DNA from 2 places in the Cupriavidus sp. 09_S30 genome. Region 2 is predicted to be linked to the other one. Evidence: riboswitches for the same ligand, from Rfam matches in the RefSeq annotation. Region 2 holds a riboswitch; the other holds the start of a gene.
The links. Region 2 has a riboswitch for S-adenosylmethionine ahead of AC1Z3O_RS27975 (hypothetical protein). Riboswitches for the same ligand answer to the same signal wherever they lie in the genome.
Positions count from the first base shown of each region.

Region 1 (14,470 bases), on a different contig from region 2:
CAAATGTTCAGCCCTGGCGCCGGGCTGCTGGTGACCTTCGTCGGACTCGGCATCTGCATGCTGCTGGTCCAACTCAACGCCAATCGCTTCACCCCTTCTAGGAAGTTTGCCAATGACCGCGACGCCCGCTCAAAACCCGACTCTCTCGCTGGATCTGCGCGGTGAGCACTGCCCGTACAACGCCATCGCTACCCTGGAGACCCTGGCAACCATGAAGCCGGGAGACTTGCTGGAAGTCGTCACCGATTGCTCGCAGTCGGTACACGGCATTCCCGAGGATACCCAGCGCCAGGGTTACAAGTGCCTGAGCGTGGAACAACATGGCGCGCTGTTCCGCTTCCTGATCGAGGTACCGTCCAGCCGCTGAGTGTTCCCGCTGAGCGTTCCCCTGCGGCGCGCTCATGCCCCGCTTGGCGCGGACAGTTGCCCGGTCACGGGCCTACCGCGCCCGGCGGCCACCAGCAGCAACGCCGACAGCAAGGCGCAAGCGGCGCCGCAGCCGATCGACAGCGCATAGCTGCCGCGCAGGTCGAAGAGCAATCCACCGAGGCTGCCGCCGGCGATCGCCGCCAGGCCGACCGACAGATAGAGCGCACCAAGAATCGCCCCCAGCCGGCGGCTGCCGAACCAGTTTGCCGCGACCGCCGGATAGAGCGAAATACAGCCGCCGTTCGCCACGCCAAACAGCACGGCGAAGCTGGCGAGCAGCCACCAGCCGTCGGCTACAAGCCACCCCAGATTGAGCAGCGCCAGGGCTAGGGTCAGGCCGACCAGCAGGCGCAAGGGGCCGAGCCGGTCGCCGAGGGTGCCTAGACAGAAGCGTCCGAGCAGGTTGCCGATGCCGATCAGGCCGATCAGCAGGTTGGCCCGGACTGCCTCCACGCCGAGCTGCTGCGCATAGGGATTGATATGCACCAGCGCCAGGAACAGGCCGACGGAGCCCAGGAAGATAGCCAGGAAGTAATACCAGAAGCGTCCTCCACGCACCGCCTCGCCAAGGCCGATGCCGGACGCCGCTGTGGGCGCGGCGAGCGGGCGCTCGCCATCGGGGAACAGGCCAAGCTCCTCGGGCGAACCACGCATCAGCACGGCGGCCATCAGGCCAAGGCAGAGAATGCCCAGGGCGAAGACCCGCAGGGTGGTTTCCCAACTCGTCTGCTGCAACAGCAGCCCGGCCAGCGCCGGGCCGATAAAGGTGCCGAGTCCGGTGCCGGCCAGGGCGATGCCCGAAGCCCGGCTGCGTTGGCGCAGGAACCAGCGCTGGACCGCCGCCACCGCGGGCACGTAGACCAGGCCGACGCCCAGTCCGACGAACGAGCAGAAGCACAGCAGGAAAAGCCAAAGCGAACCCGTCATCAGGCTGCCAAGAAAAAAGCCCAGCGCCAGCGACACGATGCCCAGGCCTACCACCATGCGGGTTGAAATGCGGTCGGCCAGCGCGCCGGAGAACACGCCGACCGCGTAGTAGATGAACGCCGTGAGCGAGAAGATCGAGGCTACGGAAAAGCGCCCGGTCTCGAAGGCAGCCTGCATGTGCGTGAAGAACGCGCCGAAGGAGTAAGCGGCACCGAATATCAGTGCCAGCAGCAGATGCGCGGCAGCTACGACATACCAACCGGGAAACAGCGCTGAGCGTCTCATGATGGTGGATTCTTCCGATGAAGCCGGTGAATGCAGCGAGCAGCCGACAGGGCTTCCGCCGCTCTCGCGAGCTCTTTCCCCATTGCCGGCAAAGGGGAGGGCCTTCCAGCCTGATCGCCCGGTGGGCAATTACCTTGGCTCGATCACCTGTATATACAGGACATGTCAGGTTCGATCAATCATCGGAGTGGGTTGCGGCCGGTGATGCAGGCCGCGCTGACACGGGCCGTGATGACGCGTGTGCCGGTGTCGTATGCGCTCGACAGTTTGGCCGCCAAGGGTTTGTCCTATGAGGCAGGACTGTGCAGATTCTCTGGCGCGCCTGTACACCCAGCTTGCGCCGATGATCGGGTTCCCAGTGAGCCCGCCGGGCGCGCTGTCTCAACGCACAAGACTATTCCCGCCGCATCGCCGTGCAGCACCCGCACAAGAACGCACGGCATTCCGCTTCCATACATCCTGTACGGTTGCCCCTCACGCCAGCAATACGGTTTGCGCCCTTTCGGCTGACCGTATATTTCCGAAGCCATACGCGGCCCATACATTCAGCCAACCCAAGCCGCGTCATCGCAGCCGGCCCGCGCCGCGCGATACGTGGAAATGCAGGACAGGAAAGGAGTCCCGATGCGGTTGCTTCTCTCTATCTTCATGCCGCAGGCCAGCACCGCGATGCAATGGTGCGGGAGGCCGTCGCTTGCCGGCACATTGCCGCGGCAGCGTCCTGGCATAAGACCTTCGCCCGCAGTCTGTTGACTCTTGGCGAGCGAAGGCCCGTGCCTTAGCACCGCTCCCTGACCCGAACTCGCGGCATACCCGCCGCATTACACCGACGCACCACGCCACTCGCGCTACCCGCCGCGAAGGGGCTCCGCTTGCCCGCGTCCGGCAGCACGCATGCGCCTTACCCCTCGGCGCCTGCCCTGTCCTTGCAGTTGCAGCATCCAGTAAGTACCTGACCAGCATCTGACCAGCAGCGCGCATCCACACGCCAGCCGTGCCGCAGCGCTGCGGGCCGTCCGCAGAGATGGCCGTTTGTACAACATCGATGGAGACAGTCATGAACCGACGCAACCTGCTGAAACTGGCGGCTTGCTCCGCCGTGCCCTCTGGCCTGCTGCGCGCGCATTCGGCGCTGGCGGCGGAAGAGGCGATCGAGCTGGCTTACCTGATACCGATGTCAGGCCCCTTTGCCACCGATGCCAAGATCATAGACATGGGCTTGAAGCTGGCGGTGGAGCAGCAGGCCACCGTGCTGGGCAGGCGGGTGCGGGCCAGCGTGTTTGATACGGAGGGCAAGCCGGGCACGGCGGTGCGCAAGCTGCAGGAGGCCGCGCAGAAGCCGTCGATGCGTTTCTTCGCCGGCGGCGCGCTGTCTTCCGAGGCGCTGGCGATGGGCAAGGAGGCGGAGCGGCTGGGCGCCGTGTTCGCTACGGCGGCAGGGGCGGATGAGATCACGGGCAAGGATTGCAACCGCGCCACCTTCCGCTGGTCGGTGCCCACCTACGGCGCCATCGAGCGCACGGTGCGGCCCTTGATCGAGGCGATGCCGAAGGCCAAGCGCTGGTACACCATCACGCCGCAGTACGTGTTCGGCGACGGCCTGCTCTCGGCGGCGAAGACGGTGTTTGCGGAGAAGGGGGTGGAGCATGTGGGCAACAGCTACCACTCGCTGTCGCAGAAGGAGTTCAGCGGCTACCTGACCAATGCGCTGGCGGCCAAGCCCGATGTGTTGCTGCTGCTGAACTACGCCCAGCAGTCCACCGATGCGCTGCGCCAGGCGGTGAGCTTCGGCCTGAAGGAGAAGATGACCATCCTGGTGGCGTGGTCCTCCGGGCTGGAGCAGATGCAGGCGCTGGGGCCGGATATCTGCAACGGTGTGTACTTCGGCGCGCAGTACTGGCACACGGTGGCCACGCCGCGCAACCAGGACCTGGTGCGGCGCGCGAAGGCGGGCGGCATGACCCCCAACTACAACATGGTGGCCGGCTATGCCGTCGCGCGGCTGCTGCTGGACGGCATCATCAAGGCCGGCAACGTGGACCCGAAGGCGGTAGCGGCGGCCATCTCAGGCATGCAGTACGAGGGCCTGACCGGGCCGGAGACGGTGCGCGCGGCGGACCACCAGGTCATCAAGGACTACTACCTGCTCAAGGGCAAGCCGAAGGCGAGCATGCGCGATGCGGATGACTTCGTCGATATAGTCAGCGCGGGCAAGGCCTTCCTGCCGCCGGACAAGACGATGTGTCGCATGGCGTGATGGGGCTGGGCGAGGTGTGTGCGCCGGGGGCTTGTCTGGTGCCGCACCGTGCGCTATGGCATGCCGCCGATTGTGCCTTGCGCAATCCGTGACAAAGCTGCAAGAACTACCGTCGTTCCCGCCTGCGCGGGGACGACAACGTTCAGCTGTTGTCATGCATTGCAATCGTTCAATGGTGCCGCCTCGCGCCACCTCATGCCCCCATGCCGCCGGCAGGCGCCCAGCCCCGTGCCGCCCGGCGCGAGCCCGGTGCCCGCTGGCTCACCACCCTAATCCTTCGGCTGTCCTGTTATGAACGTCTACCTCTTGCAGGTGATCAACGGCATCGGCACCGGCATGCTGTACTTCCTGCTGGCCGTGGGCTTGTCGATCATCTTCGGCTTGCTGCGCTTCGTCAATTTCGCGCACGGCGCCTTCTACGCGCTGGGCGCTTATCTCTGCTTCCAGGCCCTGCAGATGGGCCTGAACTTCTGGGCCGCGCTGGTGCTGGCGCCCTTGCTGGTCGGCGCGCTCGCGTGGCTGATCGAGGTGGTCATGCTGCGCCGCGTGTACGCGCTGCCGCATGAGTTCCACATCCTCATCACCGTGGGCATCGCGCTGGCGGCGCAGGAGCTGCTGATCAGCGCCTGGGGCCCCGTCGGCGTAGACGTGCCGCCGCCGGCCGGGCTGGAGGGTGTGGTGATGTGGGGCAGCTTCGTCTATCCCAAGTACCGCCTCTTCGTGATCGGCTTCACCGCTGTGCTGGCGCTGGGACTGTGGTGGCTGCTGGAGGGCACGCGGCTGGGCAGCGCGGTGCGCGCGGGCAGTGAGTCCACCGAGATGGTGTCGCTGCTCGGCATCAATATCCACCGCCTGTTCGGGCTGATGTTCGCGCTGGGCGCGGGCACGGCGGCGCTGGCGGGCGTGCTGGCCGCGCCCATCCGCGGTGCCGATCCCTTCATGGGGCTGGAGGCCATCGGCGTGGCCTTCGTGGTGGTGGTGCTGGGCGGCCTGGGCAGCTTTGCCGGCGCGCTGGCCGGCGGCCTGCTGGTGGGCGTGGTGCAGGGCGTGATGAGCACGCTGTGGCCCGAGGGCGCCTTCCTGATGATCTATGTGGCGATGGCCGCGGTGCTGCTGCTGCGCCCGCACGGCCTGCTGGGGAGGGGATGATGCGCACGTTTGTATTCGATCGCGCGGGCTGGCTGGCGCTGGCCACCGCGTTGCTGCTGCCGCTGGTGCTGCCGTCCGGCACGCTGGCCACTGAAGTGCTGGTCTACGCCATGGCGGTGATGGCGTGCAACCTGCTGCTGGGTTTCACGGGTTTGCTGTCCTTCGGCCAGGGCATCTTCTTCGGGCTGGGCAGCTATGCGCTGGCGATTGCGCTGACGCGGCTGGCCTGGCCGCTGCCGGCGGCGCTGGCGCTGTCCGTCGGCCTGGGCGCGGCGGCGGCCGCGCTGGTGGGCTGGTTCGCCATCCGCCAGCGCGGCACCTACTTCGTGATGTTGACGCTGGCCTTCGCGCAGCTCTTCTACTTCCTCGCCTACACCACGCCGCAGATCACCGGCGGCGACAACGGCCTGCTCGACGTGCCGCGTCCGCCGCTGTCGCTGTTCGGCCTGCAGCTGGCCGCCCTGGACGGGGCCTGGGCCTTCTACGCCTTTGTCGCGGTGTGCTTCCTGCTGGTGTGCTGGGGCCTGCAGCGCGTGGCGTCGTCCGTCTTCGGCCGCACGCTGCTGGCCATCCGCGACAACGAGGACCGCGCCCAGGCGGTGGGCTACAACGTGCGCCACTTCAAGCTGCTCGCCTTCGTGCTGTCCGGTGCCGTCACCGGGCTGGCAGGCGGCCTGCACGCCATGCTGATGGGCATTGCGCCGCTCACCAGCATCGACTTCGTCACCGGCGAGATGATCTTGGTGATGACGGTGATCGGCGGCACCGGCAACCTGTTCGGCTCGGTGCTGGGCGCGGCTTTCTATGTGCTGATGTCCGACTGGCTTTCCAACCTGTGGCCGCGCTGGCTGATGGTGATGGGCTTCCTGCTGATCGGCGTGAGCCTGTTCGTGCGCGGCGGCTTGTGGGGGCTGCTGACGCTGCCCGCGCGCATGGCGGCGAACCGGCGCGCGCAGGGTGAGCCGGACAAGGGAGTGGCGCAGGCGATCAACGACACCGCGCCGCTGGCGCGCGAGGAGCAGGCATGAACCAGACCGCGCAGCAGGCGGCGCAGCAATCGTCGCCTCAACCGTCGTCCCATCACACGCAGCAAGCGGCCCGGCAGCCCATCCTCGAAGCGCGCGGCGTGGCCAAGCAGTACGGCAAGTTCACCGCGCTGGGCGGCGTGGACCTGCGCGTGCTGCCCGGCACCGTGCACGCGGTGATCGGCCCCAACGGCGCAGGCAAGACCACGCTCTTCCACATGCTGACGGGCACTGGCGCCGTCAGCGCCGGCAGCATCGTCTTCGACGGGCATGACGTCACGCACGAGGCCGACCACCAGCGCGTGCGGCGCGGCATGGCGCGCGCCTTCCAGGTGACCAGCCTGTTCGCCAACCTGAGCGTGCGCGAGAACCTGCGCCTGGCCGCGCTGGGCCCGCACGCGCGCCGCGCCATGCAGTGCTGGCGCCGCCCGGTGGGCGAGCTGGCCTGCGCCGACACGGTGGATGCCGTGCTCGCCCGCATGGAACTGAGCCACGTGGCCGACACCGAGGCCGCCACGCTCTCGCACGGCCAGCAGCGCCGGCTGGAAGTGGGTATGGCGCTGGCCGCGCGGCCGCGCGCCATCTTCCTCGACGAACCCACCTCCGGCATGGGCGTGGACGACCTGGGCGCGATGAAGCAACTCATCCGCGGCCTGGCCGCCGACCATACCGTGGTGCTGATTGAACACAATATGGAGATCGTGATGGAAATCTCCGACACCATCACCGTGATGCAACAGGGCAAGGTGCTGATGGAAGGCCCGCCCGCCGTGGTGCGCGCCGACCCGCGCGTGCGCGCGGCCTACCTGGGCAATATGATCACCGGAGGCGCGCGATGACATTGGACGTGCGCAATATCCACGGCTACTACGGCAAGAGCCACGTGCTGCAGGACGTCTCGCTCGCGGTGGGCGACGGCGAGCTGGTTGCGCTGCTGGGCCGCAACGGTGCCGGCAAGTCCACCACGCTCAAGGCCATCGCCGGCGTAGTGCGCCCGCGCGGCGGCCACGTGCGCTTCCAGGGCCGCGACGTCGCCGGCCAGCCGCCGCACCGCATCGCCGCCGCCGGCATCTGCCTGGTGCCGGAGCATCGCGGCATCTTCCGCCTGCTGAGCGTGGAAGAAAACCTCAAGCTCGGCGCCCGCCGCGATTCGCCCTGGCAGCTAGAAGACGTCTACCGCATCTTCCCGCGCCTGCGCGAACGCCGCCGCAACGGCGGCGCCCAGCTCTCCGGTGGCGAGCAGCAGATGCTCGCCATCGGCCGCGCGCTGATGAACCACCCGCGCCTGCTGATGCTGGACGAACCGGTGGAAGGACTGGCGCCCGTGATCGTCGAAGAGATCGTGGCCCAGCTCAAGACCATCAAGGCCGCGGGCATCGCCATCCTGCTGGTGGAGCAGAACCTGGAGGTGTGCATGCAGCTGGCGGACCGCATGGTGATCCTGGAGCAGGGCAGGGTGGTGTACGAGGGAGATAACGCTGCGTTCCGGGCGGATGGGGAGGTGAAGGATCGTTACCTGGGGGTGGGGTTGGCCACTGAGAGTGGCGCCTGACGGACACTGTGCGGCGGCCGTGGCCTGCGGATCGCCGCTAGCCTTCAGTGCCTTCCGCAACTTGCCGCCCGCGCCGGCTCCCACCCCCACGCCGATCCGCCAGCGGCAACCCACCCCGCTCCGCCATCCCCGCCGCCCGCTGCTCCAGCTTGCCCAATATCGCTTCGAGCTGCGCCACCTCGCCGCCATCGAGCGCGCCGAGCAGTTCGAGGTTGACTGCCTTCGTCACCGGAAACACTTCGCGGTATAGCGCCTCGCCTTCGGGCGTGAGCGCCAGCGCTACCTGGCGCGCGTCGCCCGCGCGGGCGGTGCGGCTGACCAGTTGTTTGCGCACCAGCTCGGAGACAGTGCGCGAGGCGCGCGGCCGGTCCAGGTGGGCCAGCGCGGCTAGGGCCGATAGCGTTGGCGCCGGGCCGCCAGCCTGCGTGCCCAGCAGGGCCAGCAGCCGCCATTCGCGGCGGGTGATGCCGAAGCGGCCTTCGCAGTGGCGGATGACGATGCCGCCGGCATTGGCCAGCAGGCCGCTCAGGCGGTAGAGCAGCAGGTCCTCGATCGACTGCGGTCGGTTCAGGCGCGCGGGTTCCGGCATGGTGTGGCCTTGTCTGGCAGCCCCAGGTTTACACGGGGGATGGTTGATTAGAACAACTGATTGTCCCCAACGTACATTGGCCTGACAACCCGGGATGACGGCAGGCAGGGGCGCCGCGGCGCTGGCCGTGGCCGCTGCCGCCGGCCATGCCAGGGTGCCCGTGAGAGGAGTTGGAGCCATGTCCGTTTGCCGTTCCCTGCCCCCAGGCCCGCGTTCCTTGCCGCGCCGCGCGACGTTGCGCCGCCTGCTGTGCACGCTGTCCTTGCTGCCCCTGTTGCCGCTGGGCTCCGTCACCCTGCACGCGCAGGAGCGTTACCCCGACAAGCCGGTGCGCTTCGTCAACAACTACCCGCCGGGCGGTCCGTCCGACATCCTGGCGCGCTCAGTGGCCCAGGTGCTGCAGGGCGAGTTCAAGCAGCCCTTCGTGGTGGAGAACAAGCCCGGCGCCAGCGGTAACCTGGGCGCGGGCGCGGTGGCGCGCAGCCCGGCCGATGGCTACACGGTGCTGTTCGGCATCGACACCACCTTCACGGTGAGTCCGCACATCTATCCCAGCATGCCGTTCCAGCCGGGCGACATGAAACCGCTGATGATCCTGGCTACATCGGGCCTGCTGGTGGGCGTGAACCCCGCCACGGGCATCGGCAGCATGCGCGAGCTGCTGGCGCGGGCCAAGGCGAAGACGCTGAACTTCAGCTCGGCCGGCAGCGGCAGCCCGGGTCATATCGCCGTCGAGGCCTTCCGCCGCGCCACCGGCGCCACGCTCAACCACGTGCCGTACAAGGGCAGCTCGTCGGCGGCCACGGCGGTGGTGGCGGGCGAGGTGGATGGGGGCATGCTGGCCACGCCGACGCTGCTGCCCTTCGTGCAGGCGGGCCGCGTCAAGGCACTGGCGGTGACCAGCACGCAGCGCTCGCCGCTGCTGCCGGACGTGCCCACGGTGGCAGAGCTGGGTTTCAAGCAACTGGAACATGAGGTGCTCTACGTGGCGATGGTGCCCGCGGCCACGCCCGAGCCGGTGCAGCGCCTGCTGGAGCGCGCCATCGCCGATGCGCTGGCGCGGCCCGATGTGCGCGCCCGCCTGCAGGCGCTGGATATGCGCGTGGATGGCACGCGCGGCGCACCGGCGGCACAGCGGCTGGCGGCGTTGTCGGAGCGCTACCGCCAGTTGATCGCCGCCAGCGGCATCCGCGCCGAGTGAGCGCGGCCAGAACGTCGGAAGGCCAGAACACCAGCGAACCATGAAACCCAACCTGATCTACATCGTCGCCGACGACCTCGGCTATGCCGACCTGGGCTGCTACGGGGGACGCGTACCGGTCTCGCCGGTGCTCGACAGCCTGGCCGCCAACGGCCTGCTGCTGACGCAGGGCTACGCCAATTCCCCGGTGTGCTCGCCCACCCGTTTCGCGCTGATGACGGCGCGCTACCAGTACCGCCTGCGCGGCGCCGCTGAGGAGCCGATCAGCAGCAAGCGGATCGGCACGCCGCAGGGTTTGCCACCTTCGCATCCAACGTTGCCCTCGCTGCTGCGCGACGCGGGCTACCGCACCGCGCTGATCGGCAAATGGCACCTGGGTTTCGCTCCGGCCTTCGGTCCGCTCTTGTCGGGCTACCAGGAGTTCTTCGGCCCCATGGCCGGCGGCGTGGACTACTTCACCCACTGCGATTCCACTGGCCGCCATGACCTGTGGCACAACGACGAGCCGCACCAGGAGCCCGGCTACCTGACCGACCTGCTGTCACGCCGCGCTGTGGATTACGTGGAGCGCATGGCGGCCGGGAGCGAGCCCTTCTTCCTCAGCCTGCACTACACCGCGCCCCACTGGCCGTGGGAAACGCGGGAAGATGCCGCGCTGGCACCGCAGGTGAGCAACAACCTCTTCCACCTCGACGGCGGCAATATCCACACCTACCGCCGCATGATCCACCACATGGACGAAGGCATCGGCTGGCTGGTGGAGGCCCTGCGCCGGCACGGCCTGCTCGACAACACGCTGATCGTCTTCACCAGCGACAACGGCGGCGAGCGCTTCTCCGACAACTGGCCGCTGGTCGGCGGCAAGATGGACCTGACCGAGGGCGGCATCCGCGTGCCCTGGATCGCGCACTGGCCGGATGTGGTCGCGCCGGGCGGCACCAGCGCGCAGCCATGCATGACCATGGACTGGTCCGCCACCATGCTCGACGCCGCCGGCGTGGCGCCCGACCCGGCCTACCCGCTCGACGGCGTTTCGCTGATGCCGCTGCTGCGCGAGGCCGGCCACCGCTTCCCCCGTCCGCTGTACTGGCGCATGAAGCACCGCGGCCAGCGCGCCATGCGCGACGGCGACTGGAAGTACCTGCAGGTGGACGGTCACGACTACCTGTTCGACCTGAGCCGCGATGAACGCGAGCGCGCCAACCGGGCTGCGCGCGAGCCCGAGCGCCTGGTGGCGATGCGCGAAGCCTGGGAGTCGTGGAGCGCGGCGATGCCGCCGATACCGGAGGAAGCAACGGTCAGCCTCGGCTATTCGGTGGCGGATATGCCGCAGCGCTGACTCTCGCTTGACACGTTTCTCGGCCACATGCTCTAATCCAACCCGCATTCTGAATTGGGTCGACGCCCATGCCAACCTGCCTCCCCGGGCAAGGTGGATCGCGAGAGCGGATGTGGCTCCTGATGGAGCAAGCAAGCGGGTAGAGCGTCGACCCTCCTTGAACGGAGGGTTTTTTGTTTTCTGACTCAGCCATTCCCAAAGACGTCATCCAGGCCTACCTGGAAACGCACTATCACGTGCACGGCCAGGCGCCGACCACCTTGAAGGTGGGCGAGGACAACCCGCAACTGGCCGCGCTGCACGCCGCGGCCGGCGTGGACTGCAGCGCCTTCATCACGGCGTGGAACCCCTTCAGCGAGCAGCAGGATTCCGCTCGCAATCATGAGCGGCAGCAGGCACTGGCGCAGACGCTGCAGCAGCGCGGGCTGGCCTTCGTCGATGGCATCGGCCAGCATCCCTCCAACGAATGGCCTGGCGAGGCGAGCTTCCTCGTGCTTGGCATCGGCCTTGACGATGCCAAGGAGCTGGGCGTGCAGTTTGGCCAGAACGCCATCGTCTGGTCAGGCGCGGATGCCGCGCCGCAGTTGGTGCTCTTGCGCTAAGTCCGCACGCAAGCAGCGATGCCATAAGCAACGCAATCAGAAATGGAAACGGCTGGTCCGCCGCCCCGCACGGGGACAGGACCGGGGGGATTTGTTCCAGCTTGCCGCCCCCGACGCTTGGTCAAACGCGGCTAAACAGGAGAGATTCATGACGATTCGCAACGGGCTCTTTACCTCGGAATCCGTTTCCGAAGGCCACCCGGACAAACTGGCCGATCGCATTTCCGATCGCATCCTCGACGCCTTCCTGGCGCGGGATCCCCATGCTCGCGTGGCTTGCGAGACGCTGCTGGCGGACCAGTGCGTGATTGTGGCGGGCGAGTTCAAGACGCGGCACCGGGATGACTTCGAGGCGGTACGCGCGTCGGCCGACACTCTCGTGCGCGAAGTGCTGCGCGAGTCCGGCTACCGCGATGCCGAGACGGGCATCGACCCGCAGCGCTGTGAGATTCAGATCCGCTTCAATGGCCAGTCGCAAGACATCAGCCAGGGCGTCGATCGTGCCGACGGCATCCTGGGCGCGGGGGACCAGGGGCTGATGTTCGGCTATGCCACCGACGAGACGCCGGAGCTGATGCCGGCCCCGATCGTCTACGCGCATCGACTCGTGCGGCGGCAGGCGGAGCTGCGCAGGCTTGGCACGTTGCCCTGGCTCCAGCCGGATGCCAAGTCGCAGGTGAGCTTCCGCTACGTCGACGGGCGGCCCACGCAGATCGAAGCCGTGGTGCTCTCGACGCAGCACGATGCAGGGATTGAGCTGGAAGCGCTGCGCGCCGCCGTGCTGGAGCAGGTGATCGAGCCGGTGATTCCGCCACAGCTGCGCGCCCCGGGGCTGCGCTGCCTGATCAACCCGACGGGGCGTTTCGTCACGGGCGGCCCGAAGGGGGATGCCGGACTGACTGGCCGCAAGATCATCGTCGACACCTACGGTGGCGCCGCGCCCCACGGCGGCGGCGCATTCTCCGGCAAGGACCCGTCCAAGGTGGACCGCTCGGCGGCCTATATGGCGCGCTTCCTCGCCAGGCAAGTGGTGGCGCGCGGCTGGGCGCGGCGCGCCCTGGTGCAGCTTGCCTACGCGATCGGCGAGGCGGAGCCGGTGAGCTTCCTGGTCGAAACGTATGGGACTGAAGCCGAGACCGGACGAGACATCGCCGCCGAGCTCGCACGCGAGTTCGACCTACGGCCGCAGGGCATCATTGAAACCCTGGACCTGCTGCGGCCCATCTACTATCCGACCGCCGCATACGGCCATTTCGGCCGTGACGACATCGGCCTGCCTTGGGAGAAGTGATGGGATGATTTGCAGGCGGGAGAGCGTTGCAAGGTGCGCCAGGCGTGAGCCCGCCTATGTCGGGGCCACGCGGCGAGCAAATGTCAGAAAGGCAATAGTCTGCGGTGTGGCCGTCGCCAAGGAAAATTGTGGAAGGGGATGACCGATGAGCAATGATGGATTCCTGGGGTTGGCGCAGCAGTACCCTGCCAACGCCGAGCTGGGTGGCCTGGTAGGGCTGCTGGTAGGAGATGCGCTTGGCGTACCGTATGAGTTTCACCCGCCACAGCGGCTGCCGGCGCGCAAGCAGATTGAGATGCAACCCCCTGCCGGCTTCCCCCGTGCGCATTCCGGCGTGCCGGTGGGGACGTGGTCCGATGACGGTGCGCAGGCCTTGTGCCTGCTGGCCACCCTCGTCGAACAGGGAAGGTTCTCGCTGGTCGATTTCTCCGACCTGCTGCTGCGCTGGCTGGACCGCGGCTACATGGCAGTCGATGACAGGGTCTTCGACGTCGGGATCCAGACGGCAGACGCGCTGGACAATCTGCGCGACGGTGTGTCAGCGCGCGAGTCGGGCGGGGCGGATGTTATGGACAACGGCAACGGCAGCCTGATGCGCTGCCTGCCGCTTGCCCTGCTCCACGCGGGGAGCGACACAGCACTCGTGCGCGAGGCCCACCTGCAATCGCTGCCCACGCATGCCCATCCTCGCTCGCAGGTGGCGTGCGCCTTTTACTGTCTCGTCGCCACAGGCTACCTGCAGGGCCTGGCAGACCCGTGGGCGCCGGCAGACAGCCGTCTCGAAGCGGTCTACCAGGCGTGGCCCGATGCAAGGGAAGGCAGCGAGTATCTCCGTGAGCTGGATGTGCTGCGAAGCTTTCCGCAGCACGATACGCCGCGCGGCACCGGCTATGTGCTCGACACGCTCTGGTCGGCGCGGCGGGCGCTCGAAGAGCCGACGTTCGAGGACGTGGTCAGGAAGGCCATCCTGTTCGGCAATGACACCGACACGACTGCCTGCGTCGCCGGCGGCCTGGCGGGCATCCGCTTCGGGCTCGGCGGCATTCCGGCGCGGTGGCTCGAACGGCTGCGAGGCTATGACATCGTCGCGCCTATCCTTCCCGGCTTCCTGCCGAGGATTTCAAAAGAAGGCATTTCCCGCGCTTGAGTCGTCGATGGCGCACGACGCGCCGACCGGATGGCGGTATGCTCCAAGCGTCTGAGGACAACGCGCACGACCATGCTGTCACGCACCACCACGTACCAAGCAACGTCCCGCGCGCCGCTGCGCCGCCTCGCCCTGGCCGCAGCCGGCGCCATGCTGCTGGCCGACGCCATCTCCCTGATGGCGATCGGCCTGTTCAACTTCGGCGTGGTCCTGCCCGCCGCAATCGGCACGGCCTTCCTTGCCCTGTCATGGCGCTGGCAAGCCGTGGCGAAATGGCGCGCGGCCAGCGCGTGGCGCCGGTGGCTATGGCGGGCAGGGTGGGTGGCATTCGCGGTGTGGCTGGCAAGCGTTGCCGCGTTCTTTCACACCCTCAGCCGCGAGATGGCCGAATCCGCACCGAAGGCAGCGGCAGCCAAGGCCATCGTGATACTCGGCTCCGGCACACCCAATTGCACCCCCTCGCCCACGTTGGCGGCACGCCTGAATGTGGGCCTGGCGCTGGCGCGGCAGTGGCCGGCGGCGCGGGTGGTGGTGAGCGGCGGGCAGGATTTCATGGAGGGCTGCCGCGAGGCGGACGTCATGGGGAACTACCTGGTGGCGCATGGCCTGTCCGCGGACCGCCTGATCCGCGAAGGGCGCAGCACCAGCACCGAGGAGAACCTGCGCTTCAGCCGCGA
Region 1 is NZ_JBXOWI010000001.1:3,833,816-3,848,285, reverse strand. Features, by position in the region: gene yedE (selenium metabolism membrane protein YedE/FdhT) at 1-165, shown strand, start outside; gene yedF (sulfurtransferase-like selenium metabolism protein YedF) at 113-367, shown strand; gene AC1Z3O_RS17980 (MFS transporter) at 400-1,641, opposite strand; gene AC1Z3O_RS17975 (ABC transporter substrate-binding protein) at 2,699-3,898, shown strand; gene AC1Z3O_RS17970 (branched-chain amino acid ABC transporter permease) at 4,190-5,047, shown strand; gene AC1Z3O_RS17965 (branched-chain amino acid ABC transporter permease) at 5,044-6,075, shown strand; gene AC1Z3O_RS17960 (ABC transporter ATP-binding protein) at 6,072-6,911, shown strand; gene AC1Z3O_RS17955 (ABC transporter ATP-binding protein) at 6,908-7,624, shown strand; gene AC1Z3O_RS17950 (MarR family winged helix-turn-helix transcriptional regulator) at 7,662-8,213, opposite strand; gene AC1Z3O_RS17945 (Bug family tripartite tricarboxylate transporter substrate binding protein) at 8,392-9,414, shown strand; gene AC1Z3O_RS17940 (sulfatase family protein) at 9,455-10,753, shown strand; SAM-I-IV-variant riboswitch at 10,793-10,898, shown strand; gene AC1Z3O_RS17935 (DUF3293 domain-containing protein) at 10,927-11,355, shown strand; gene metK (methionine adenosyltransferase) at 11,504-12,646, shown strand; gene AC1Z3O_RS17925 (ADP-ribosylglycohydrolase family protein) at 12,816-13,793, shown strand; gene AC1Z3O_RS17920 (YdcF family protein) at 13,944-14,470, shown strand, end outside.
Region 1: linked by a shared signal. The riboswitch ahead of AC1Z3O_RS17935 (DUF3293 domain-containing protein) and the one ahead of AC1Z3O_RS27975 (hypothetical protein) in region 2 are both predicted to bind S-adenosylmethionine.

Region 2 (14,470 bases):
CGTCATGTAAAGCAGCGGTCGGGGCGGATACCTCGACAGGCCGTCAGAGCGTCCCGCTACCACTACCCGCTGATCGTTGACAAGCAACTCATCTCCGACGGCCAGTTCCCGCGTAGGCACCTGAAGGTGCGGCCCATCGGGCGGCCATTGATCCGCCTTGTGCACCGGAGTCGCAAGCTTGTCGCTCGTGCCGCCGGCGTCGGCGATCACGGCGTCCGGCATGCGCAGCGCCATCGGAGACACGCCATCCCGTATGGGAGGGATACCCGGGAGCGAAGCATCATCGACGCCAATGATCTGGAAAGGCTGGAAGCGACCATTCGGAAAGCGCGCCTGAACCGTTCCGAGCACCAGTGGCACCGCCGATTGCACGCCCGGGACGCTGCGTACACGATCCAGTGCCGCCCAGGACATGTTGGTCGTCAGTTCCACGGATTCCACTGCGGGCTCCATGACCCAGACGTCAGCCCTGCTGTTTTCACTGATCAGCGCGAATCCCTGCGTCATGAAACCCGTGAAGTACGACGCGGCGAAAGTCACGAGAAACGACGTGAAGGTGATTCCCGAGATCAGACCGGCATACTTGGCCCGATCTCCCAGCAGCATCCTGAGGGCGATGTAGATCATTGCGTCTCGCTTCCTTGCCCCGACGGGCGCTGAGCTTGCGGCGCCGCCAGCGAGTTCGCGTTCCAGCCGCCGCCCAGCGCCTTATACAAGGCCACCAGGCCAAGTGACGAGGCGGTGACGCTTTGCGCAAGGTCGCTTTGCGCCTGGAACAGGCTGCGCTGCGCGCTGAGCACGTCCCGGAAATCGGTCAGGCCGCCGACATAGCGGTCGCGTGCGTATGCCGTGGCCCGCTGTTCCGCGGCGACCGCCCTGGCGAGCGAGGCGCGTCGTGCCTGTTCGTGGCGGTATGCGGCCATGGCGTTCTCGGCATCCTCGATCCCATTCAGGATGGCCCGCCGGTAGCCGATCAGCGCCTGCTGTTGCTGCGCGTCGCGCACCTCGATGGTGGCGACGATCTGCCCGCCCCGGAAGATCGGCCAGGTAATCGATGGGCCGATCGACCATAGTGCGCTCGCGCCGGAGAAGAAGTTGCCCGCCGCCACGCTTGCCAATCCCACTGTGCCGAGTAGCGAGACCTTGGGATACAGGTCCGCCACGGCCGCCTCGCGCCGCGCATAGGCAGCCGCGACCGCACGTTCGGCACTACGGATATCGGGTCGCTGGCGCAACAGGTCCGACGGCAGCCCGATGGGCGGCTGCACGGACGTAGTCGGGAGCGGCCCCTCGGTCCGCAACTCGTCAGCCAAGGCGCCTGGTGGCTCGCCGATCAGCACCCCAAGCCGATGCAGCGCTCTCTTGTAGGCCGTATCGAATGCCGGCAACTGCGAGGCTGTGCCTTCCACCTGCGCTTCGGCACGCTCCACGTCCAGGTCTGTTGCCATGCCCCCGGCGCGACGCGCACGCACCAGCGTCAGCGTATCCTGCTGGGCCGCCAGGCTTTCGCGCGCGATCCGGCTCTGCTGCTGAACGCCGCGCAACTCGATGTAATTTCTCGACACTTCGGCCAGCAAAGACAGCAAGACGGCGCCATGATCGTACACGGCGGCTTCGACATCAGCCTGCGCCGCTTCGGTGGAGCGTCGCAGGCCGCCGAAAAGATCGATTTCCCATTTCGCGTCGAACCCGGCCTGGAACAGGTTTTCGGGCTGCCCCGGCGGCTCGACTTCGCCGTTTGGCAGCACGCGCAGCGGGTTCGGCGCGTTCTGGCTTTCCTGCTCGCGTGCAACGGACGCTCTGGCGCCGATTGAGGGGGCCTGAGCTGCGCTTGCGATGGTGCGCCTGCCGCGCGCTTCGCACACGCGTGCTTGCGCGAGCAGAAGGTCCAGATTGGCATGCCGGGCACGCTCGATGAGCCGATCGAGTTCCGGATCGTTGAACGTCGTCCACCATGCCGCATCGGCATTTGCGGCTGGCGTGCGGCTGTCTGGTGCCTCGCTCCAACGCGCCGGCACGTCTGGTGCTGGTGGCGTGTGGTTGGCCGTTACCGCACAACCCGCCAGGGCCACACAGAGCATTCCCGGGACAATGCGACGATGCCGGGTCATCATGATGCGTGATCTCTGGGACCGGCGGCTGCAGGGGTCGCAAGCGGCGCTGCCTCGATGAACACGTCGACCTGCTGACCCACATAGGTGCCAGGCAGCGAGGCCGGGTCAAAACTGTAAAGCGCCTGTAGCACGCGCGCGTCGGTTCGCTCCGTGCTGCTGCCTCGGAGCACGGTCTTCGGCACGACATAAGGCTCGATGCGTTCGAAACGCAACGCGGCGCGCTGGCCGGACGTGCCGCGAACAAACAATTCCGCGGCCGCGTCGGGTCGCACCCGCCACACATCGAACTGGTCGATATCGACGCGCACATAGAGTCGCGTATCGTCGCCGATCACCATGAGCGGCGTCGGCAACGCTCCGCTTTGGGCAAACTCGCCGGGCCGCAGATTGACCTGCAGGATCTTCCCCGGCGCCAGCGCACGGACAGTGCGGCGCTCGGTTTCCAGCTTGATCTGCTCGATCTGCGCCCTGGCCGTCGCCAGCGTGGCCGCACTGATGGCCACGGCGGAGCGGCGGTTGCTCAGTTCTTCGGTGCTGATGGCGCGCTGGTCGGGCACGCTCTCGGCCAGCCTGAGCTGGGCCCTGGCCTGTTCAACCCGGGCTTCGGATTCTCTTGCTCTGGCCAGCGCGGGGATCATTTGCGCCTGCAGATCGCGATCATCGAGTGCGAAGAGCCGGTCACCGGCCTTCACATGGTCGCCCCACTTGACGAAAAGGGTGGTCACGATGCCGGGCACGGGGGTGCCGACGGCGATGTTTCCGCCGCTTGCCTCGATGACACCGCCACCGGCCACATATGACGCAAACGTTGGCCTGGGTGGCGGGACCAATGGGCCCGTCTGGGGCGACGGAGGGTTCCCAAGGACCACTGCGACGATGGTGGCAATCACGCCAGCCGCTGCGAGCCCCGGCAGCAGAAACTTGCGGATCATTGCGACGCTCCTGGTGGCGTCAAGCCGCGGATATCGACGATCTGCCCATCATCGAGATGCGCGATGCGGTCGGCAAATTCAAAAATGCGGTTGTCGTGTGTGACGACGATGAGTGCCCGGCCAGGCGCCTGGGCTTGTTGCTTGAGTAGCGCCATGACGTGATGCCCGGTCGAATGGTCAAGGTTGCTGGTGGGTTCGTCGCAGACGATCAACTCCGGCTCATGTACGAGCGCGCGGGCAATGGCGACGCGTTGTTGCTGGCCACCGCTGATCTGTGCCGGAAGTACATGGGTTCGGTCGCCAAGGCCTACGGCATTCAGTACATCTTGCGCCTTGGCCATCGCGGCCTTGCGTACCATGCCCTGGATCAGCAGCGGCACGGCGACATTTTCAGCAAGCGTGAGCGACGGCAGCAGGTTGAACGACTGGAAGACAAAGCCAATTGAACGGCCGCGAAAGCGCGCGCGCTCATTGGCACGGCATTGCTGAAGGTCGTGATCGAGTACGAGACATTGCCCGGCATCCTGATCCAACATGCCGGCAATTACCGAGAGCAGCGTGGTCTTGCCGCTGCCCGACGGGCCCACCAGCATAAGCAATTCGCCGTAGTGGATGTCGAGATCGATCCCGCGCAGGGCTGGCGTTCGCGCATCCCCTGTCCCATAAGCCTTTGTCAGGCCCCTGCAACGGACGGCGATTGGGTTCGACTTCGCTGGGTGGCCTTGCGGGGGAGTGATTGACATGCGTAGCTCAAGCGGGCAATCCACGGCAGGTAACGTGTCGCGCACATTGCCTGCCGGTGTTTCACGTGAGATGCTACGCGGCCGGTTGTGAAGTTTTCGTCAAGAAGGCGCCGACGGACTGGCAGTCGCCAATCGGACCTTCACGCAGGTACCTCGGTCAGGCTCGCTGTGCAGTTCGATCGGCCAGCCGTACTGGTCGCAGATCTTCTTCACGATCGCCAGCCCGATGCCGAAACCGTGTACCCGGGTTTCCTCCGGGCCTGCCTGGTAGAGCCGGGTGAAAACGTGTGGCAACGCTTGCGGGGCAATGCCCGACCCGGTGTCCTCGATACTCAGCCAGCCGTCCCCGTACGAGAAGCGAATGTGCCCGTGCGCGGTATGGCGGGCCGCATTGTCAATGACGTTCGAAAGCACAATGGCAAGTGCGGCGCGATTTGTCGTGACCCGCAGTTCAGGGGCGACGTCAAGCACCATGTCGACACCTTCGGCCGCCAGGCGATTGACAAACGGCGCCAGCGCAGTCTCAATCACTTCTTTCAGGTTGAGCGCTTCCTGAGGCTCGGCCGGAGTCTCTCTTGCCAGCATCAGCAACGCGCTGACCATCTCACGCATGTGGTCGGTCGCCTGCGCGATCTGGCGAATCCGCGCACGCGATCTGGCGCCAATCGACGCGTCATGGTCGAGCAATTCGCAGCTTGTCTGGATGACGGTGAGCGGCGTGCGCAGTTCATGGCTGACGTTGCCGGTGAACGCCTTCTCGCGCTCCACCATGTCGGCCATCCGTTGGTGGTAGGCATTGAACGCATCGGCCAGTTCGGCGACTTCCGCTTCGTCATACCTGCCCGGGTTGATCGACGCTGCCTTGCCAAACCGAAGTGCCCTGACTTGCTGCGCCAGGCTCGCCACCTGGCGGACCAGCACACCTGCGAGGCCATACGCGAGCCAGATCGTCAGCACCGCGATGATGCCCGTGCCGGCCATGAGTGCGTTGATCACGAGCTTGAATCGCCGCTCGTAGGCACTGAAGTCGTAGACCCGGTACAGCCTCGCATGATCGAACTGGGTGATGGCGACGTGGATCTCCTGGTCGCCGACGATGATCTCGTGCGTACCGTCTGGCAGATCCTTGACCGTTGTGGGCAGCGCGGCTGGCGCGCGACCCGCCCTGGAAACGTAGCCGTTCATTCGTGCGTCGAACTGCGGCAGCAGTGCCGGATCGCTCCGATACGACGCCAGCAGATTCGCGATGTCATCCTGGATCAGTGCATCGATCAGCCTCTCTTCCTGTGCCTCGGCGAGCGTCTTGACGCCCAGCGCCTGAGCAAGGAGCAGCAGGATCGTTAGCGCCGAGAAAACCAGTGCGACTTTGAAACGCAGGCTACGACGCGTTGGCATCGCTCACCGTAAGCCGGTAGCCGAGACCATGCACCGTCTCGATGAGATTGGCTTCGCTCTCGGTGGAAAGGGCACGGCGCAGGGTGTAGACGTGCGCGCGCAGCGTATCGCTGTCACCAAGCTCCTCGCCCCAGATCTGCGTTTCGAGCTCGACACGGCTGAATACGCGGTTCGGTGATTGCATCAGGATGCGCAACAACTGCAGGCACTTGGGCGGCAGCTTGATGGTGCGGCCGTTGCGTTCGACGACCAGCGTCGCCAGATCGAGACGTACGTCCCCACAGCAGAGCACCGCCGGCGCAACCTGTCCCTTGTAGCGCTTGATCAGTGCGCCTAGCCGCGCGCCGACTTCCTTGAGCGAAAACGGTTTGACCAGATAGTCATCGGCACCGTGCGTGAAGCCAAGGAGTTTATCGTCCAGTGTGTCCTTGGCGGTCAGCATGAGCACCGGCGTGTCCCGGTGCGCCTCCTCCCGAAGTTTGCGACACAGCGTCAGACCGTCCATGCCCGGCAATGCCAGGTCAAGCAAGATGGCATCCCACGGCTGAGCCAGTGCGAGTTGCAGACCGGCGGGGCCGTTCGATGCCCTGTCAACGACGTAACCAGAACCCTCAAGGTAGTCATAGAGGTTGGCAGCAATGCCAGCGTCGTCTTCGATAATAAGTACCCGCACTATGTTTACTCCCAGGCCGCGAGTTTCGAAGGGTGAAATATAAATGCTATACCGATTGGCCTCAGCGGACAGTCGTCCTACCACTACCGCTTTTCGCTGAAGATGGAACCCTTTATAAGTCGGAACGGCAGCTTTTCGGCTGACTCGGCCATCGAACGCGGATACGTCGACTGGCTGAAACTGGCCGGAGATGGTCATACCGGCCCGTGGGAGGGACATTGACGGCTCTTCGCACGTGTCTGCCCATTGGCAGTCGCAGATTTGCGGGTGTCCGGCCAGGAATGCAGGCGGGCAGGAGGTTGCAGGCAGCCGTGCTCGCTGAACCCCCGCTCGCGATACAGACCAGCCCTCACTTCGTAGGTTGGGGCCGACAATCATTTGCCCCTCCAGGGTAGCTACCAATCGAGCAGTGATGAATTACCTGCGGAACGGTGAATTCCCTTTTGCCCGACACGCTCCCTTTGCCGCAAGACAGACTCGGTCAAGGTATACTCGGAGTGTCGCGGCAACCACCGCGACCGGGTTTAGCAGCCCGAACAAGAAGGCGGACGGACCGCCATTTGGCGGTCTTATTGCGTCCGTCGCGCCAACGCACGTCCCTATGGGCGGGCCTTGGCGGGGGAGCCTTCGGGCTCGCCGGTTCCTTCTTGCCGGTCTGCTAACCCTGCCTCGCGCCCGCCCACCCGATTAGCAGCGGGGAGCGGGTCCCAATCCGCTCAAGAAGGAGGCAATCTCATGCCCCGATCCCACCTCGTCCGTACCGGGCCGCCGCCGTGCGCGCAGTCAAGAGCGCTGGCCGCATTGCGTGCAGGTTTCGCAAGTGGAGGCGCCCGATGACCCACCCCCGCCAACACACCCGCTACGGCCTCACCGCCGAACACCGCAACGCCGACATCCACCTTCACACCCGCGTGTTGTGCGAATCGCCGCTGAGCCTGGCCTCGGATAAATCCGCACAGCTCTATGCCTTGCTCTTCCTAGCCCGGGACAGCGCGGAATCTGGCATCTTCTGCGACCTGAACCCGGAGTTCCAGATCAGCGTGCTGACGCTGGCGATCGGGTTGGCGCATGAGACGCTGGTGTTGAGTGAGCTGGCCGCGCAGGGCGAGGCCGACGAAGACGTGCCGGCGGCTTGAGCGGTGCGCGGGAGCCGGCACAGGGCCGGCTCCCGTATGCATCCTATGTCTGGATCAGGGGTGGTTCTGCAATGGGGCGTTCGCTATGCATGCCCCGGGACGGACCGGTGGGTGCTGGCCTCATTTCCTGCCGACCAGGTACTGCACACCCTGCGGGCCATACCGCTCGGCGTGCGGGATGTTTGCCGGCAGGTGGAACACGTCACCTGGCTGGTAGAGCCGCTCCTCGTCGCCGATGCGGATATGGATCTCGCCCGCGAGGATCAGGGCCTTGGCCTCGAAGGGGTGGGCGTGTTCTTCCAGCGCGCCGGCCTCGCGCGTGACGATGACCAGCTCGGTGAAGCCCTCCTTGGCAAGGGCGCTGGTGAAGGCTTCGCGTTCCATGATGATGTCCTCGATCGGCGGGCTGGAGGGACGGCAGATGCCAATGTGGCATGTTTTCACGCTGGCCGCATCGGCTCGATAGCGGACCTCGAATGGAGTTGGATAGGCGTCACCTGATGGCGCTGTCCGGCAGTCGCGGCCTGTGATCGGTGCCAGACAAGCTACCTCGATCCGGCCGGGGCAAGGTCAAGCGCGGCGGCCGCCGCGCGGGTAAACATGCTCCAGTCGGATGCGCAGCACCTGGGACTCCAAGCCGGGCGATGACTCGCCAATGCGCGACCGACACCGAGCCGCCGCCAGATCCTAAGCAGAGTGCGCCGGCGCCAACTTGAACACGCTCACGGCCTCCGCGAGGCTGTTTGCCTGCTCTTGCATCGACTGCGCCGCGGACGCTGCTTGTTCTACCAGCGCCGCATTTTGCAGGTTGACGCTCTCCATCTGCGACACCGCCGCATTGACCTGGCCGATGCCTTGCGATTGCTCGCTGGATGCAGCCGAGATTTCGTTGACCGTGTCGGCCAGGCGGCGGACGGCGACGACGATTTCCTCGATGGTGGCGCCGGCTTGTTCCACCTGGGCGCCGCCAACATCCACCTTGCTGACAGACGAATCGATCAGCGCCTTGATCTCCCTGGCCGCGCTTCCGCAGCGCTGGGCCAGCGCGCGCACTTCGCCGGCAACCACGGCGAAGCCGCGGCCGTGTTCGCCCGCCCGTGCCGCTTCCACGGCGGCGTTCAGCGCGAGGATGTTGGTTTGGAACGCGATGCCGTCGATCACGCCGATGATGTCGGCGATCTTGTGCGAGCCGGAGTTGATGTCGCGCATGGTATTGACGACGCTGCGGACGTCTTCGCCGCCCCGCGCTGCCAGGTTGGCAGCATTGCGGGCCAGCTCGCTCGCATTCGACGCGCTTTCGGCATTGTTGCCGACCGTGGCAGTCAGCTCTTCCATGCTGGCCGCGGTCTGCTCGAGGGCGCTCGATTGCTGTTCGGTGCGCGACGACAGGTCGGTATTGCCGGCGGCAATCTCGGACGCGCGGATGGTCACGGCATCGGAGCCCGCACGTACCTTGACCACGGTCTGCGTCAGGCCGGCCTGCATGCGCGACAAGGCGGACAGTAGCTGGCCGATCTCATTCTTCCCGGCCTCCGGCACCACGATGCTCAGGTCGCCGTCAGCCACGCGCATGATCAGCTGCGAGGCTTCCGTCAACGGCGCCACCACGAGGCGGCGCAGCGCCAGGTGCACAACCAGGATGAGCAGCACCGATGCCACCAGGCCCACGATCACCAGCACGACAACGCGGTCGAAGCGCGAGCGACCCGCCTGAATCTCCTGCTCGCTCAGCGTCGCAGCCAGTTGTTGGAAGCGCTCCACGCCGTCGGAATACTTAGAGCCGGACGCCGCGATGTCTTGATCGTTGAGCGCTGCGAAGCCCGCAAGATCGTTGTTGCGCAGCAAGGCCAGCCCGCGCTTCACGGCATCGACATGCGCGCGGCCGGCGCTGACGACAGCGTCGCGTGCCGACTTATCCTGCTCCGCAGACACCAGGGCCTTTTCAAAGGCATCCAGGTGCTCGGTGGAACGGCTGATCGACCGCTCCGCACTGCCGACGGCCTCGGCGTTGACCCCACCGTTCTCGGCGGCGGCGCTGGACGCCCGGGTCAGCGCCGAGCGCGCCAGGGTGATGTCTTTGTAGGCATCGTTCAGCAGGCGCGCCTGGGTGGAGATCAGGTGGATCTGATCGGCCGACGAACTGGCTGCGCTCAGTTGGCTGACGCCCAGCCCGGCGCCGAAGACGATCATCAGGCCGAAGAGCACGAGCGTCGCCAGCAGGCCACCGCGAATACTTACGTTGTTCATTTGACGGTTCACATAGAAGGAGTCCCGAACAACGTAAACGTCTGCGGCCTGAAGTCTCTGAACCCCTTCGCGGGGAAAATTTGTCTTAGATCAAATTCAGGGCTGTCCGGTCTCCCGCTTCCGGGGCGGTATTGGCGGCGCCGTCGAGAATCATCGGATTCCGCTTCGGTTCGGACGGCCCTGGCGGCCACTGGTGCGCAGGTAGACGTGCTCGAGCCGCACGCGAAGCACGTTCGCTTGCTGCTGCAGGTCTTCGCGCAGTTTGCGGGCACGCGTCTGGCTGACGCCGTGGATCTGCACGATCTGGTCGAGCTGATCGCCGCTGCGGACGGCACGCCGCGTAGCCACCGGAGCGCCCACGGCACGCAACCGGTCGCTGATACCGTCAATGGTGGCGGCATCCGGTGTCGACGCAATGTAGAAAACGTGCAGGAGCCGGTCGCCGGCTGGCGGAAATTCGCTATCCGCGCTGGTGGCACGAGCCGGGGCAGGGGAAAGGGAGGCGGAAGCGGAAAGGAGGGGGGAGGAGGACTGCTGCATAGCTGCTCGCGATTAGGTAATTCGAACCGGTGCGCGCCATGCCGCTCCCGCTTCGTTGCCGACCATCGGCCGCATCGCCTTGAGGCAACCACCTTGCCCGGGATAGGCAGGTTGGCGTTGGTACCGTCGGGTACCAACTCTGGATGCAAGCGTGACTATAGCAGACGGGATGGCGGCGGCGGAAGAGGACGGGGGCGCATGGGCCGCTTGCACCAGGGAGCGCGCGGCACCAGGGTTGTCCCTCTTATGGCGGGCAGGGTGCCTTGGATACACTGCCTTGGCTGCGCTCGCACGCCAGTCCACACCTGGGCCGTGACGGGCGCCCGACAAGGCAAACGCAGAAGGCAGGCGTTCCCATGCAGCCGACCCAGCCACCATCCATCCCGTCTTCTCCCCGTACCGCGCCACCGGGCGCCGTTGCCGCCGCGCGCGGGCTGCGCCGTGTGGTCGCGGACGAAGCCCAGGCCGCCGCGGCGGAATTCGCTGGCTGGCAGCTGCGCTACCAGCAGCTCACGCCCGGCGCGTTCCATGCCGAGGTGGAGCAGGTCGTGTATGGCGACGTCCACGTGTTCCGCGAGCGGACTTCGCAGGCCTTGCTGGAGGAGGGCGAGGCGAAGCCGGGCTATGTCTCGCTGGCGCTGCCGCATGCGCAGTGCGATGGCGGCTGGTTCCACGGCTACCGGATGCATGGGGCGGCACTGCTGTGCGCCGGCAACGGCCAGGCGTTGGCAATGCGCACGCCGCGCGACCTGGACCTGGTCGGCTTGACGATGCCGCTGCCGGCCTTGCAGCGCGCACTGGCGCTGCAAGGCAGCGAGGCCGCGCCGGCAGGCTGGGCAGAACCGGTGCGAGTGCTGCGGCCGGCGGTGGGCGAGGAACTGCGCGCGGCGCTGTTGTCGGTGCTGGCGACGGCCGTGATCGAGGCCGACGTGTTCAGCAACCGCTTCGTCGAGCGCGCGATCCGCGATGCGCTGCTGCTGGCGGCCGCTACCGCGTTGACCGCTGACGACGACCGTGCGCGCGAGACGCTGCCCACTCCCGCCGCCAGGCAGCGGCTGGTGGCCGATGCCTACGAACTGGTGCGTGCCGCGCCCGAGGCGGCATGGAGCGTGCTGGCCTTGTGCGAGCGCCTGGGTGTGTCGCGCCGCACGCTGCAGTACAGCTTCAATGAGGTGACCGGGCTGGCGCCGCTGGATTTCGTGCGCGCGTTGCGCATGAACGGGGCCCGGTCTGCACTGCGTGCCGGCGAGGGCCGGTCGGTGGGGGCCGTAGCGGCGCGCTACGGCTTTCATCATCTGCCGCGGTTTGCCGCGCAGTATCGGGCGTTCTTCGGGGAGCTGCCGTCGCAGACGCTGGCCCGGCTGCGTTGAGGTGGTTCAGCCGCGGGAGGCGGCACCGAGCAGGAAAGCACCATCGGCTTCGTCCTGGCCTTGGCGGGCTGGACAACACCGACGGCTTCGCTTGGCGTGGCGCCTTGCTAGACCGGCCCTTTGCCCATGCGGGGAGAGAGAGCCAAGACCTCGTGCTTGTCCGGCGGTGTGGGCAGCAGGCTGCGCGCCGTCAGCGCGAACCGGACAGGACGGCCGCGCGCTGTGCCGTGACGTCGTCGAGCGGGGCGCCGCGGTAGCGGGTCACTTCCTGCGGCGTATAGGCTGGGTCGGGGGTGCCGCGGCTCAGCGCCGGCACCATCCAGTTGATCAGTTCGGCGATCTCGGCGTCGCCTAGGTCCGAGCCCGAGGTGCCCGGCGCCTGGATCACGAAGGCGCGCCCTGCCGGCGTGGCGAGCAGCAGGGGCAGGGTGGCGCGCATGTCGGGAATGCCGGCTGCCGGCTTGCCGGAGCCGTCCGGCAGGTGGCAGCCGGAGCAGTGCAGCAGGTAGTTGGCCTGGGCGCGTGGCAGCTTGTCCTGGGCCTGCGCTGCCGCGGACACGGTGCCGGCCAGCAGGCCGGTGGCCGCCCAGCAGGCCAGCGCGCGGCGCAGTGCGGCGCTGGCCATCTCAGTGCGCCGCAGTGCCATCGCGCAGTTTGCGCACCGCGCCCGGCGTCTTGCGCTCGGCGCGCGCCTTGGCCAGCATGTCGGCGCTCACGCTGGGGGCGGCCTGTCCGTTCTGCGTGCCGAGCCAGGCCAGCACGGCCAGCAAGTCGTCGTCGGGCAGCGCGGCGAAGGGCGGCATCACGCCGTTGTAGGACTGGCCTTGCGCCTCGATCGGGCCGGCCAGGCCGTGCACCAGCACATTGGCCAGGTAGGCCTGCCCGGCCGGCGAGGCCAGCCGTTCGCGCAGGGCGCCGGCCAGCGGCGGGGCGATGCCGGCGATGCCGGAGGCATCCACGTTGTGGCAGGCCGCGCAGTTGGCGGCGAACAGCGCCTTGCCGTCGGCCGGCGTGCCGGCGGCGGGCGCGGGAGCTGCGGCGAGCGCGGCCAGCAGCAGCAAGGCATACCGCGCGGGCGGGAAGGACCGGAAGGACCGGACGGACTGGAAAGGCAGGCGCGTCATTCCTGGACCCCGAGGATGATGGAGGTGGTGCAATGGAACATCGTGCTGCTGTTGCTCATGCACCAATTGACGTCGTTGTGCACGCCGAGCTTGTAGCCCGGGCGCTCGCGCTCGTTGGTGTTGCACTCGCAGCGCCCGCAGGTGGTCTTGCCGCAACAGTCGTTGTAGCTGACCATGTAGTCCTTGCCGTCGGCCGGGTTGCGGCAGGTGCCCACCCAGGACACACGCGAGGGCTCTGTGCCGGGCGGGCAGCTGGTGGAGCTGCCGCCGCAGCAGGCGCACAGGAAGCCATCCACGGCGCAGTATTTCCAGTAGTCGCAGGAGGTTTCGTCCACGGCCTTGCCGGGGCGGGCGCCGTGCGCGCCGGCTGCGTGCGCGCTGCGGTCGAAGGGCAGTACCGGCAGCGCCAGGCTGCCCACCATCGCCTTGCCCAGCGTGGCCAGCGCGCTGCGCCGGCTGGTGCGCTGCGCCGCGCGGCGGGTCTGGCGCTCGATCAGTTCGTCGAACCACATGACAGGTGTCTCCGTGCCCTCAGGCGTGGGTTTCCAGGAATTGCTGCACCGAGGCCACGTTCATGTCCATGGCGGTGAACAGGCTTTCGAGCTGCTCGCGCGAGTTGACCAGTCCCTTGGCGCGCAGCGTGCCGGCCGCGTCCAGCAGCACGGCGTAAGGCAGCTTGCCGATCTGCAGGTGCATGCCCAGTTCCTTGGACAGTACGTAGGGGAAGTCGCCCAGCCCGGCCTGGCGTTGGAAGGCCAGGTGCTCGGGCTGCTCGCCGTCGGAGGCCAGCACGATGCGCAGCCAGCCGCGCTCACTGGCGGCGATGGACTTCAGCACCGGCAGCAGCTTCTTGCAGATGGGGCACGTGGGCGAGAGGAAGAACAGCAGCGTGCTGGCGGGCTGCACGCCGCCCACGGCGACCGCGCCACCGCGCACGTCCTGCAGGTCGAAGCGGGCCAGCGGCTGGCCTACGCGCGGGCCGGCGTCGATCATCAGCGCGCCCATCGGGGCTACCCGTTCGTAGAGGATGCCGACCTGGCGCGCCAGCGCATAGAGCCCGAACAGCAGCGCCAGCACGACGATCCACAGCACGATATTGGTGATCACGAGAGCAGTCATGGTGAACTCGGCAAGAGGTTGGGAAAGGGAATCAGCCGCAGGGAATCAGCCGCGTGCGCGGCCGGCATTGACCAGCAATTGGGTGGCGGCCAGCCACAGCAGCAGCAGGGCGAGCGCGCAGAAGCCGGCGGCGGCGTAGTCGAGCGCACCGAGCACGCGTGTCCCCCCGGCACGGGCGGAGGCCGCGGCCAGCGCCATGACCGCCAGCAGGCCGGCGTTACGCGCCACCAGCGCGCCGGAGATGGGCATGCTGTCAGCGGCCGCGCCGCAGCCGCAATGCAGCTCGCGCCGGCCGCGCGCCAGGTTGGCGCAGACGGCGGCGGTGGCGAGTCCGGCCACGGTCAGGCCGGCCAGGGCCGAGGCCGGGTGCAGCGGCAGCCCCACCATCAGCAGCGCCGCGCCGGCCTCGGCGGCCACGAAGCTCAGCGCGGCGAGGTGCGTCCACGCTGGCGGCACCAGCGCGTAGGCGGCCAGCGCCGCATGGAAGCGGGGGAAATCGCGCAGCTTGGGCGCCACCGACAGTGCCAGCACCAGCGCAGCGGCGGCATGGCAGGCGGCGGCGGCGACCGGATCGGCCAGCAGGGCGGCGGCGCTCATTGGTGGGCCTCCAGGCGCAGGACATCTTCGCCGACCCCGTCGAGGCGGGCCACGGGCTTGAGCCGGTTGGCGGGATCGAGTGCGACCACGCCGGCGGTGGCGGCATCGAGCGCGTAGAGGGTGGGACGCTCGCCTTGCGTGACCGTGAGCGCCAGCGCATGCTGGCCCGGGCTGCGCGCCAGGCGCTTGTGGCTGGCCAGGTCGACGGTCCAGATCTCCGCGGCGGGCGACTTGTGCGAGCCCTCGCGCCCGCGTGGATGCATGCCCACGTACAGCCGCTGCGTGGCGGCATGCACGGCGAATAGCTGGTAGCCGCCGGGCCGCCAGCCGCCCTTGGCGTCGGCGGGGCCGACCAGGGGCCAGGGCGGGTCGAAGGCGGGGGCTTCGCCGGACAGGTCGGCGCGATAGACATTGCCGTTGAAGGAGACGAAGTAGAGCATGTCGCCGACCTTCTCCGCATGCAGGAAGACCGGATCATGC
Region 2 is NZ_JBXOWI010000002.1:1,740,480-1,754,949, reverse strand. Features, by position in the region: gene AC1Z3O_RS28020 (ABC transporter permease) at 1-627, opposite strand, end outside; gene AC1Z3O_RS28015 (efflux transporter outer membrane subunit) at 624-2,114, opposite strand; gene AC1Z3O_RS28010 (efflux RND transporter periplasmic adaptor subunit) at 2,111-3,046, opposite strand; gene AC1Z3O_RS28005 (ABC transporter ATP-binding protein) at 3,043-3,789, opposite strand; gene AC1Z3O_RS28000 (sensor histidine kinase) at 3,889-5,184, opposite strand; gene AC1Z3O_RS27995 (response regulator transcription factor) at 5,168-5,857, opposite strand; gene AC1Z3O_RS27990 (hypothetical protein) at 6,691-6,993, shown strand; gene AC1Z3O_RS27985 (cupin domain-containing protein) at 7,114-7,377, opposite strand; gene AC1Z3O_RS27980 (methyl-accepting chemotaxis protein) at 7,681-9,240, opposite strand; gene AC1Z3O_RS27975 (hypothetical protein) at 9,391-9,780, opposite strand; SAM-I-IV-variant riboswitch at 9,822-9,932, opposite strand; gene AC1Z3O_RS27970 (helix-turn-helix domain-containing protein) at 10,137-11,150, shown strand; gene AC1Z3O_RS27965 (cytochrome C) at 11,341-11,775, opposite strand; gene AC1Z3O_RS27960 (c-type cytochrome) at 11,777-12,274, opposite strand; gene AC1Z3O_RS27955 (methylamine dehydrogenase light chain) at 12,271-12,786, opposite strand; gene mauD (methylamine dehydrogenase accessory protein MauD) at 12,806-13,393, opposite strand; gene AC1Z3O_RS27945 (MauE/DoxX family redox-associated membrane protein) at 13,439-13,990, opposite strand; gene AC1Z3O_RS27940 (amine dehydrogenase large subunit) at 13,987-14,470, opposite strand, start outside.